One region of the Lysinibacillus sp. NPDC096382 genome, then DNA from elsewhere that is predicted to be linked to it. Evidence: a T-box and tRNA genes for the amino acid it is inferred to sense, from the RefSeq annotation. Region 1 holds a T-box; the other holds one or more tRNA genes.

Region 1 (6,260 bases):
CCGGTGTGAATTTTATATTTACGTCTTCAAATAGTTTACGATCGCCATAGCGAAGACCTACATTACTTACTTGAATCATGCAAGTTCCTCCTTTTTTCACAATGGCACTAGTATATCATGAAATATGTACCATAGTCTATAAACATTATTAAATCAACGTTTGCGTTATTAGTTCTCGGGTGTTCGAGTGGAATAGGAGAGTGGGATAATGTTAATAAAAAGTAAAGCCAGATACTTTCATATGTATTTTATCGTCACTAAGGTAAAGAACGCGTAATAATAATAAAAGCCCTCTCTTGTAAGAAGGGCATGAGTTTACTACATTATTTCCTCTTCCCTACTTCTGATTAAATTCGCCATCATACCAGCAGTAAAAGTAAACTTCTCGTGATTCCCTCCTAAGGTAAATATTCAAAGTTTTATTCACATATATATCAATGTAAATACATTTTGGTAATACAAGGGGATGTGGAGGTGATGAAATGCTATTAAGAAACAAATATTTTAGGCAGTTTATCTTTTCATTTATAGCAATTATAGCAATTGCTATATACAATATTTCATTTCTTAATAGAGCTTTGGAGGTTTTGTTAGTAGCTTTTCTATTTACGATAATTTCTGATCTTGCTTTTCACAATAAAAAATTCCGAGACTTTTCATTATTACAGAAAATTGCCTTATTTGTAGTGACTGTGGGCATATTTATATCGGTTTTCATGTACACAGAACCTGTCTATTTTCCTAAATAGATTTTTTAAATATCGATACTTAATGAAATTTAACTACCTGTAATTGGGTAGCTTTTTTGATAAATTCTCACTTAATTCAGAGACATATAGTTAAGGGACAAATTATGCTCTATAAATAAAGTAACCTTTTATCAGATAGATTGGTAAAAGGTTACTTTAAATGGCTTAAAAACATTAAATATATGATTTTCTTCGATAAATACTTAGCGTCAAGCCGATAGCAACGCTCCCTAGTAGCATTGGGAAAACACCATGGCTAATGAATGGGATTGGCATTGACATGAGGGGGACAAGTCCGAAAAGCATAAGTATGTGATATATAATTTGCGTTGTGACATAGGCAAGGCCACCTACAATTAATAAACGACCGTATTCGTTATGAATGGAGCCTAGTGTGTATGCTAAACGGAAAATGATGAAGCCAAGAAGACATACAACGGCTACTCCTGCAATAATTCCATACGTTTGTAAAATCGTCAGTAATACATAATTAGTATGTGCCTCAATCTCCCATATTACCTTGCTGTTGCCAAACCATGTGAGGTTCTTCATCACGGTTGAAATATAGGATACACCATTATCTTCTAAACCTGGTGTATATATAGTCTTCATTCGAGCCAGTGAAAGGTTATAGGGGGCTAAAGGCACAACCATTAAATAGCTTATTAAGGCAACAAATAAGAAACTAAAAGCTACGGTACAGGCTAATTTTTGTTTGCGAGAAAAGCTACTCGCATAAAATAATATGGCAACAATCACCGTGTACGTGCAGAATAATGAAAAGTCCGGCAATCGTATGTAGCAATATGCACCGATAGAATAAAGAATGAGCAACCACCATAATGATTTTTTTTGTTTAGCAAAAAATCCCGCAAATGCTATTAAAAAGAGAGGCAATGTCATCCAACCTTTAAGTTCTAGGGAACCTGCTTGAAAAAAGATCACATCATTCATCATTTGATTACCATTTAAGATAATAAGAAATATGAGACATCCCAGTACATACAAATGCGTGGAATAGCGCTCTAGCTTGCGGAAATCGAGTCGCGTTAAGAAAATTGTCACAGCAATTCCACCAATAACAATAACGACATTACGCATGATAAAATGTCGTAACGAGAGCTCAGCTGGTAGGAGCGGTAAAAAGCTACACATCGCTACCAGCACAAATGGAATAACGAGTAGCCAATCGATTTTCGGCTGATGAATTTGATTGAGTGAGACGCCGAGATTTGTAGCATTACCCATTTCACTTACAGCCTGTTGCTCTGCATCTGCATCTGCATCGTTATAGCCCTTTTCCTGCCAAGCCTGTTTTGACTTCGCTAAATGATAGGTTAACTCCTTTTCAACAGCTTTATGTGCCTCCTTGTTCCGAATATGACCCTTTACATGTTGAATAAATTCTTTAACCGTTCGCATAGCGCACCTCCTTCAGTAATTGCTGAAGAGAAGGGAGCTTGTCTGTTTCTTTGTTAAGCGTCAGAAGTTTAACACCCTTACGTGAAAGAACATATCGCTTTTCGTTCTCGTGCCACTCACTTACGACGAGTTGTTGCTGTTCAAGGCGATGTAGAGAAGCATAGATCATCCCTTCGTTAAAATGAACTACCTCTTTGTTTTTTGTATAAAGAAGTTGCGTAATCTCATAGCCTGAGCGCATCGTTTGTAGCATCGGTAACAGCACCTGATCCGAAAGTTCCTCATGAATGCCTTTGCGCACAGCTTCCTTATGTGTCTCCGTAAACTGCACCTTTTTAAATTGATTTTTCATAGCTTGTTTAAAACGTGTTTCCGTCAAATGGATTCCCTCCTAACGCTTTTTGTAACAAGGAACGTGCCTTACGAAGTCTTGTTTTCACCGTATTGTTATTCAATGATAAAATGCTAGCAATTTCCTGGATCGAATAGTCCTCAAAATAATAAAAGTAAATAAGTTCACGATACTTTACGGGAAGTGCCATCACTAAGTCAAACAACGCCTCGTCCTCACTATTTTTCACAACTTGCTCAAGCAAATCGCTCGTTTCTAATGTTTCCTCTAACACATTCGTTTCGATAACATCGACGTTTTTCTTGCTCTTTATATAGTCCTTTGAATGATTAATAGCAATACGCCATAACCAAGTTTTCAAACTGGCATGCCCCTGATATGTTGAGAGAGCCTTATAGCACTTGATAAAAATCTCTTGCGTCAAATCTTCAGCAAGAGCAGTATCATGTATATATGTATAAACAAGCTGCAGAATCGCTTGGCCATAATTGGACATTAGCTCCTCAATCACCTGATCTCGTGATAAACCGCTTGCTGTTATTGTTTCCTCCATATCGTACCTCCTTACGTGTTCATTCATTAGACGATTGCCAAATAATACTGGTTTTACTTTTATAAAAAAGCGTGTAAATGTGTTGTGAGTACTCGTAAGCTAAATAACCTTTAGGAAGAGTTCTAGCAGGTAAGGATGAGGGGTACATTAAATAGTAGGGCGAAATAGCAAACTTTTAGTAGAAAGGGAGGGGATCTTGAAGAGACTTACATTAATTTTGATAATTACCGTAATGATTTGCATTGTCTTTAGTAAAAAAATATTTTCAATTAATGATCATAATCCCTCAGAATCTAAACTTTATATCAATGTGTTTGATCCTAAAAGTTTGAAGTTTACATTCTATCATTTTGATCAGAGTCAAAATAAAAGTAAAGTACTATTTAGTAAGGAAACGACGGATTTTACTGCTTTCGCTTATTCTGAACGTACTAATATATTGTATTTTGCTGATGTCATATCAGATCATACAATACAATTATTTGAAAATGACCTAAACACGAATCAAATGAAACAATTAACCACTGTATTTCATAACGTTGACTTTATCCAAATAGACAAAGCTCAAAGAATTATCTTTATGAGAGTGCTATTAAGAGATGAACTTAAAAATTTTCATATGGCTACCTATAATCTTGATACGCAGAAAATACAAATATGGGACGAAGACAACAAGGATAGCAGTATTTTAGATTTTAATTATAACCCGAACAATAATCAATTAATTGTGGTTTCTTTCTCCGAGGACGAAGATCAGAAGAAACTTGACGAGGTTAATAAAAATCAAACGAAATTACAACCGACCAAATACAGTTTAGATATTTATGATATTGAAGGACAAAAAAAGAAACATGTAGCCGATGTAGAAAGATTTATAAGTGGCGCATCATTGGCTCCAGATGCAAGCTCTGTTATTATTAGCTATGATGAAGCTGTAGATAGTCCTATTTCGCATGTTGTTGAAATAGATGTCAAAACAAAAAAAGTAAAGCACCTACTAGATAGTAGTAATATTTATTCAAAAATTCGCTCAGTTAAATACGATGAAAAAAAAGAAGGGTTTTATTTCTTATCTAGTTTTATTGATGAAAAAAAGGGTTATAGTATTTTGGAAATACCAAAGGAGAGCGTACTCTCGTACTATGACATCAAGAAAAATAAGGTGCGAAATGTATGGCGGGCTAAAAAAAGTGTTATTGTTAATTATTCAGCAGAACATTTTTAATGTAAACATTTACTTCTTGATATTTCTGAAAAGACTGTTGACAATAATTAGTAGCTCGTGTAGAATATTTTGAAATTACAGTCAAATTCGATGAAAAAGAGAGTAGTTTATGGAGCTACTGGAAAGCGAATTAGGGATGGTGTGAGCCTAATGCAGCAGCCATAAATGAAACGCACTTTGGAGAAGGTTCTCGAATGAGTAGTAGAGAATATCGGGGAGTCACCTCGTTAACAATGGAAAGTGGTCATATTTATATGGCAACTAGAGTGGTACCACGGGATAACTATGCTCTCGTCTCTATATTTAGAGATGGGGGCTTTTTTTATTGAGAGGAGAATGAACATGCATACACAAATTGCGAAAAGAATCGCTGTGGCATTAAATAATGAGTTATCTGTTAATGACATTCAAGATCTACTAGAAAGACCGAAAAATTTGGGCTTAGGAGATGTAGCATTCCCTTGCTTTACACTGGCAAAAAAATTAAGAAAATCTCCAAACAGTATTGCATCCGACATAAAACACAATTTAAGCTGTAATTTAATACAAGAAGTTCAAGTAGTAGGTGGCTATGTCAATATTTTTTACCATCAGCCAACGATTACACATCAAGTACTTTGCCAAATAGTAAAAGAAGAAAATTTATACGGGACTCATCAGGAGTCAAAAGGGAATGTAGTTTTAGACTTTTCTTCCCCAAATATAGCGAAGCCTTTTTCCATGGGCCATTTACGCTCAACAGTGATCGGGAATGCTTTGGCGAATATTGCTGAGAAAAATGGCTATCAAGCAATTCGTATAAATCATATAGGTGACTGGGGCACACAGTTTGGTAAGTTAATCGTTGCCTATCGAAAATGGGGAGATCAAAAAGTAATTGAAGCTGCCCCAATAGAGGAACTGTTAAAAATATATGTAAAGTTCCATAAAGAAGCGGAACAGGATGAAACACTCAATGAACAGGGGCGTGCTGCATTTAAAGCATTAGAAGATGGAGATGGAGAGGCTTTAGCTCTTTGGCAATGGTTTAGAGATGCATCACTCGAAGAATTCAAAACCATTTATCAATTGCTTGGAATAAACTTTGATTCTTTCGCTGGGGAAGCGTTCTACAATGACAAAATGACTGCTGTTGTTAAAGAATTGAAAGAGAAAGATCTACTTGTGCAATCAGATGGTGCGTATGTCGTTGAAATAGACAATATGCCTCCATGCTTAATCACTAAAACAGACGGTGCTACGCTCTATGCTACACGTGATTTAGCAGCTTCTTTTTATCGTAAACAACAATATGATCCTAAAAAAATATTTTATGTTGTAGGGAATGAACAATCTCTTCATTTTAAACAACTATTTAACGTAATTGAGAAGATGGGATACGATTGGGCAAAAGACTTACAGCATGTACCTTTTGGGATGATTCTAAAAGACGGTAAAAAAATGTCGACGCGTAAAGGAAAGATTGTTCTATTAGCAGAAGTACTAACAGAAGCGATAGCTACGGCGAAGCGAAATATCGAGGGAAAAAATCCAAATCTAGTGGATAAAGAGAACATTGCACGTCAGGTTGGTGTAGGAGCGGTTATTTTTAATGATTTAAAAAATGATCGTCTTCATGATATTGACTTTTCGATTGAGCAAATGATGCATTTTGAGGGTGAAACAGGGCCATATATTCAATATACGTATGCACGTATCTCATCTCTTTTGGAAAAAGCAAATGAAACTAGTTACGAAGTATCGTTTGAAGCATTAGGGGAGCAAGCGTGGCCAGTTGTTTTATTACTAGAACAGTTTCCGAATGTAATCGTCAACGCTTTTGAGCAAGCAGATCCATCACAAATTGCTAAATATGCCTTGCAATTAGCGCGTGTATTTAATAAATATTATGCTCAAAATAAAATATTGGTCGATGATAGCCAGAGAACATCACGATTAGCATTTTGTCATTGTGTAGCC
Region 2 (6,260 bases), on a different contig from region 1:
TTATAAACATATTTATATTAAAAACATATATAATTAAAAAATAATATATTTTTCAAAAAACACATCCAAAAATTACGAAATAATATATAATGACTAAAGTCGAAATCAACTACAAAAGGTTGGTGAAGTTACATTATATAGGAAGGAAGATTTAGCATGACACACATTACTAGTAAGGACTTAATGTTTCAACCCTTCGTCATGAATGACATTGGCGTGGTTGAGCTTTTAATAGAGTTTAGATACAAATATGATGATAACCTTTTCTTAGGCGGCGGTAGCACACTTGACGTTACAGGGGTTAAAGCTGTTAATCAAGAAGTGATAGCGACTTATGCTTCATTGGATAGACTAATCAATCAATGTAACTTCACGGATCAACAGTTACTTCTTATTAAAATGGTTGAAAAAGGCTACACCCATAGAGAAATCGGTGAAGCCATAGGCATTGAGAATCAGAATGTCAAGAAAGCGCTCAAGACCGTTTACAAAGCAGTCGTGAAAGAGAATGAGCGTCAATGGCGTAGAGTGATCTACACAAGCACTCTAGGTTTAAAAACAAAACAATGTAACAAGTGCGGTGAACACCTACCTGCAACAAACGAGTTCTATAGTGACAATAAATCAGCAAAAGACCGGTTACTTTCCATCTGTAAAACATGTCGCTAAAACAGCTTGTACAAAAAAGTATTGCAAATGTCACTTCCCACCGCCTTAAAGAATGAGAGGGTTAATTAATAAAATGAAAATTTTACTACCACACCTAACAGTGAACTTAGATAGTTCGCTAAATTTAGCACAACGCAAGCAAGTCATTGAACACCTTCTTAACGAAGAAATTGAATTTCTAGCTCAGACAATGACATTAGAAGAATATCTATTGTTTACTTGGGAAAAGCAAAACACTAAAGTAATTTTGGATATGTTCGCTTACTACCTCACTAAAGAGGAAAAGAATCTAGAAGTCTTATCTCATAAGAAAGTAAAGGAAATTAGCAAAGGTTCAGAACGCTATAGTAACTTCTCTTGTCTATCAGAAGAAGATAAGGAACAACTAGGAATCACTACTAATAGTAGTGAAGATTAACTTATAAAAAAGTAATATAATAATATATAATTATTTATTTACTGTTCCAAAGGCGGTAAAAATCACATTTTATTTTTCAGAGAAAAAGGAGCTTATAACCAAATGGCTAAATTAGGTCGTACAGATTTTATTACAGGAATCTTAGCTGAGGAACTACAAGCTACACTACCAACGGTGCGTGTATCAAAAGCGTTAGCTAAAGATATCTTAGAAGGTGACACAGATAGCGTAGAAATCCAAATAACAAAAGACTTCGGAACAGCAGTTCTTGATTCAGTAGAAAAAGCATATGTTCGTGCTATCGTTGAAAGTCAAGTTAATATTGGTTTTGGTACTTTAGGTCAGTTCAAGGTTGAAGTAAAACCTGAGCGTACTTACCGTAACCCTCAAGGTGGTTCACCAGTGGTTAAACCAACTCACTTGGCTACAAAGTTTGCTGTTTCTAAAACTTTCAAAGAAGTATTAGAAAAAACAGTTATTAACTAATTCAGTAAATGATCGGTGTGATACTGTGTGAATTTCACCTTTTTTATTCGGATTTTATTAAAAAAACCACTATTTTCAAATTATTTCGATAAAACAGTTTGTTAAAGTAATATAATAATATAATATGATATACAAGGTGAGTCACTTACCTATTTAAGCTACTGCTAATAAACTTATTGAGCGCAAGGTGTTATTCCTACCTCTTTAACATCTTGCGAACATATGAGTAAGATAATAACTAAACTCACAAACAAGACAAACAGATTAATTAGAATTAAGTAAACATCTGAGACCCAATCAAGTACTACAAAAACAACTAAAAGAACTTTCGGTGCTACCTACCCTTCGCAAGATAAAGTGAGAAGTTCTTTTGATTTCATAACTTAAACCTCCTTAGAATCAAAGTTTGAGCGTAGTTCTTCCCTTAACTACGCTCAATGCTGAAAATCAAATATGCGTCATTAGCTCAATGGATTAGAGCAACAGGTTTCTACCCTGTCGGTTGGGAGTTCGAATCTCTCATGGCGCGCCAATAAAATTTTGGGCATTTGACGTGGACTACGCCACTCGATTTTCTTTCGAGTATTTAGAGTTTCGAATACCCTATGCCCTACCAAAAAGGATATAACTATGAATTACTATATTTTAACATATGAAACTAACAACGAACTAGTTAATGAATCTTACTTGTATTCTAAGGAATCTGACGATAGTATAGATAACCGTTGGAAGGAAAGAGCATTTGAAATAGCGTTGGATAGATATTTCGATATTTATGATGAAGAAGCAGAGAAGCTTGAGATTTTTGCTTCAAACACAGCAATATCGAAAGATGATTACACAATGTATAGAATAGATGGTTTAAAAAAATTAGAGTATTTATAAAAAATTTTATCGTATCATTGCATGTTCGACCACTGCCTAATCAGCCAACAGGATTGAATCCTTATTTCACCTGTCTAATAAGCAAGCCTCTGTTCAACGCTCACCCCACTATGCGCTCGATTAGATAGTGACATTACATCTGCTTTTTATTCAAAAAACAACAGTTCGATTCTGTTCCTGAGCTTAATCTTATGTAGCTACCAATTGCGTAAAAGAATAGACAGCAATTCTATTATTCGCAGGTTAAAATCTTGTAGGTTGCTCTATGGGAGTTGGACAGAATGTCAACTGTTGCAAAAGCAGAGTAGATTCGAATCGTATCACCCCTCATATTACATCTTATATTCAAGAAACAAAGCAAAGTTAATAAAATTTTTCGTTTACTCTCCTTTCGCTTTGTTTCCTGAATATAGGGTGTGATTCAGACACAGTAACCTTAAAACAATCTAAAGAATCATTATTATTCTTTAGGGTGAATGTGTCTACTACACAACTGAATATTAAGACAATCAATTCACTATTAGAAAGGCGTAACTATTCTGATAGTGTTTTTTGTTGTAATTGGGGCTTAATTTAGTGATAAAACGTTAGATTCCTAACCCAAAATCATTGGTTCAATCCCACTAGCCCCTACAATAAAATATTGAATTTACTAGAGCAAAGGAGAAATAAGAAATGTTACACATTAGAAAAATTAAGACTATGTATGGTCTTAGATATGCAGTAGTTGACTTATTCACACACTACGCAGTAAAGCTTGATAAATTTGGCAAGTCTGTGAAGAAAAACGGAAAAGTTGAATACGATAAAATGCAAACTTATCACGCTGTAGATTACAGTGGTGGCGTTGCTATCTTCCCTGTTACACCAAATGGTTTATTACAAGCGAAAGCTGTTCAAAAGTCAGTTAAAGCAGGTGCTAAGAAATAATGGCAAAGCGCACTAACTCAATAAAACTAAAAGGTAAACTTGATATTGATTGGACTTTAGGAGAGTTAATCGTAACTGAATCTGTTAAAGATGGCGATTTCAAGTATAGCCTAAATAAATTACTTGAAGAATTTAACGGTAAAAACATCACTCTTTCTATCAAAGAAGAAGATTCAATTGCAACTATTAGCAAGTTCAATGTATCTTCTGAAACAGATGGAGAACAAGAAGAAGACTTATTTAAGGAAGATTAATAGATGAATACTAAACAACTTCCTAATGAAATCGTTGAAGAATACAAGTATCGAATCTGTGAGAACAAAAAGCTTCTTGGTCTTACATGGGAAGGTATTAGTGACCTTCTTAACAAAGAGCTTAAACTTAATTTCGGTGAATCATATTATCGCAAATGGTATAAAGCTTTCAAACAAGGTAAAGATTACGCTATTAAGCAGAGCGCTAATACCTCTGAAGAACTAGAAGAATTAAACGACAAAATTAAAGAGCTTGAGATTGCTAAAATGCAAGTTCAAGACCAAAAGCGTGAGTACAAACAATTTTTACGCCACGAAGCAAGATTGGATAATTTGCTTAAAAAGCTGATTGACTCTATTAAAGATGAAATCAACTACGCTAGACCACTTAACTACAAGAAAGCAGATGTTAAATATAATGGTGACACATCTCTTACTTTAATGTTATCAGACCTTCACAAAGGAATGGTAACAGATAACCATTGGAACACATTTAATGAAAAAGTGTTCTATGAACGCATTGAACAAACAATTAATGAAATAATAGCTTATCAAGAGTTAACTGGAGCTAGAGAGCTTCATATCATGCAATTAGGTGATTTAATTGAGGGCAATCTACACCGCCTTACTAAGATTGGTGAAACAGAAACAGCAGTTGAGCAAACTAAGTCAGTAGCAGAAGCTTTGGCTAGACTTGTTGCTATTCTAGCAAACTACTTTGAAAAAGTTAAAGTTTACAGTGTCAAAGGTAATCATGACAGAATTTCTTCTCGCAAAGAGGAGGAAATTAAGACTGAAAGTTTTCATGATTTTGTCACATGGTATATGGGAGCTCGTTTAGAAAACTTGCCGAATGTTACTATGATGGACAACAAGTATGACAGCGAAATCATAGTAGCAACAATCTTAGGTAGAACTTACTTCGGTGTTCATGGTCACTTAGATAACTATAGCAAAGTGATTCAAGACCTAACAATGATGATTCAAAAGTTCCCTACTGCTGTTTTCGCAGGTCATATTCACAAGAATTTCGAGAATGAGATTCATGGCGTAGACCTAATAGTAAATGGTGGTTTCGCCGGAACGAACAACTATTCAAAAGACAGTCGCCTACTTTCTAAGGCACATCAAAAACTACTATGGCTTGATAGAAATGGTCGTAAGGCTACATTCTATATCAAGTATTAAGGAGCATGAGAACAATGGAAGAAACAAAATGTCAAGTATGTACAACATATGAAGCTTTCGAAAATTTAATTGAAATCGGCACTGAACCTAAGCAAGCCTTTCATATTGTCGTATCACAGCTAATTGCAAGCACGTTAGAAACAGCTATTGAAGAAGCATATGACGAAGGTTATGAAGTAGGCTTCAAAGAAGCTTCTAATGATATAGCTGAAATCGTTGGTTCATATGCGAAAGCTGTAAAAGAAGCATAAATTACAAAAACTACTGCTAGATCTAAAAAACGACTAGAAATTAATCGTAATGATTTAATCGTTTTTCGATTAGCAACTACAAATTTAGTTTTAATCTCCCAGTCGCACTAGCGAAAAGTTTGAATGAGCTAAATTTAGCGTTGTTCAATACATTACTTTAGCTGAGCTAATTTCAATGAAATCAACTCCCCCCGCTTCTTAAGGACTCATATAGCGTTGCTTATGTAATAGAATTATTTAATATCAAAGGATAACACACAATGATTGCAAAATTAGATTATTTAAACTATATGCACTCATTAAAAGGCTCTATCTTTAAGATTTTGCCACTATATGAGGAAGGTGTTTCTACGCTACCTGACCACATAAATTCAGTTATTTTTGAGGTTCATAACGTAAAAGAAATCACATCTGAATATGATGGCGCATGGATTGTTCAAACTCATGCTATTCTTAATGGATTGCTTAAAGAGTGTATTAAAGAGGACAATAAACCATTCATTAAAAGCAAAGTGTTTGGAACTATTGACACGATTGAAAAACAAATTAAAAAACTAGAACAGGAATAATGTAATGTTCAGCGCTTATAGAAAAAGGGTTCGAGCTAATGATAACACAATTTATGACTTATAAAATTCCACAAAAAGACAAATGGTGAACTATATCTTAGATTCTCCTTCCCTATCTTATGTTTTTATTGATATGCAGGAAACATTACCAATCCCTAGTATCGTAAATGACATTAGACCTTTTTATGGGCGTAGATTTTCCTAATGGTTCAGTTATTGTAAAACTACCTTAGAAAATCACATTCCTGAAATTAACTCAACTGTAACCATATATGAGTATAAGTATCAAGTTGCTGTATTAACAGTATTGGTTACATTGAAGTCCAGCTGCAAAGGATTCCAATAACATGATTAAACAAAGTTCAACAGTAGAGTTCTTCTCAAACATATATCAAATTTTAATCACTGATGAAGAACTAATGAGATTATTAAAATATGAGCCTAAAGGATTTGACACTCAAGAAAACTACCATCCCGACCCACTTGACCCTGAGTTACCAAACTTGGTAGACATTGAAAGTGATGATTATTGGAAACTAGTTGATGAGAGAGTCGTTTTAGGCGAAAAAACCTCTGACCTAATAGAAAATAAACTATGCAAGATTTACAT

The links. The T-box of region 1 lies ahead of argS (arginine--tRNA ligase). A T-box ahead of a tRNA ligase gene usually reads a tRNA of that ligase, here a tRNA-Arg.
Region 2: it has a tRNA-Arg gene. The T-box ahead of argS (arginine--tRNA ligase) is inferred to sense a tRNA for this amino acid. The anticodon was not compared.

The regions. Positions count from the first base shown of each region.
Region 1 is NZ_JBIWFC010000002.1:324,418-330,677, reverse strand. It holds gene ACIQZA_RS05365 (ABC-F family ATP-binding cassette domain-containing protein) at 1-79, opposite strand, end outside; gene ACIQZA_RS05360 (FtsW/RodA/SpoVE family cell cycle protein) at 924-2,171, opposite strand; gene ACIQZA_RS05355 (helix-turn-helix transcriptional regulator) at 2,158-2,550, opposite strand; gene ACIQZA_RS05350 (sigma-70 family RNA polymerase sigma factor) at 2,531-3,076, opposite strand; gene ACIQZA_RS05345 (hypothetical protein) at 3,273-4,301, shown strand; T-box leader at 4,383-4,603, shown strand; gene argS (arginine--tRNA ligase) at 4,638-6,260, shown strand, end outside.
Region 2 is NZ_JBIWFC010000008.1:159,603-165,862, forward strand. It holds gene ACIQZA_RS13535 (hypothetical protein) at 157-669, shown strand; gene ACIQZA_RS13540 (hypothetical protein) at 743-1,087, shown strand; gene ACIQZA_RS13545 (HU family DNA-binding protein) at 1,190-1,573, shown strand; tRNA gene ACIQZA_RS13550 (tRNA-Arg) at 2,029-2,105, shown strand; gene ACIQZA_RS13555 (hypothetical protein) at 2,204-2,458, shown strand; gene ACIQZA_RS13560 (hypothetical protein) at 3,134-3,388, shown strand; gene ACIQZA_RS13565 (YonK family protein) at 3,388-3,642, shown strand; gene ACIQZA_RS13570 (metallophosphoesterase) at 3,646-4,830, shown strand; gene ACIQZA_RS13575 (hypothetical protein) at 4,845-5,081, shown strand; gene ACIQZA_RS13580 (hypothetical protein) at 5,342-5,650, shown strand; gene ACIQZA_RS13585 (hypothetical protein) at 5,998-6,260, shown strand, end outside.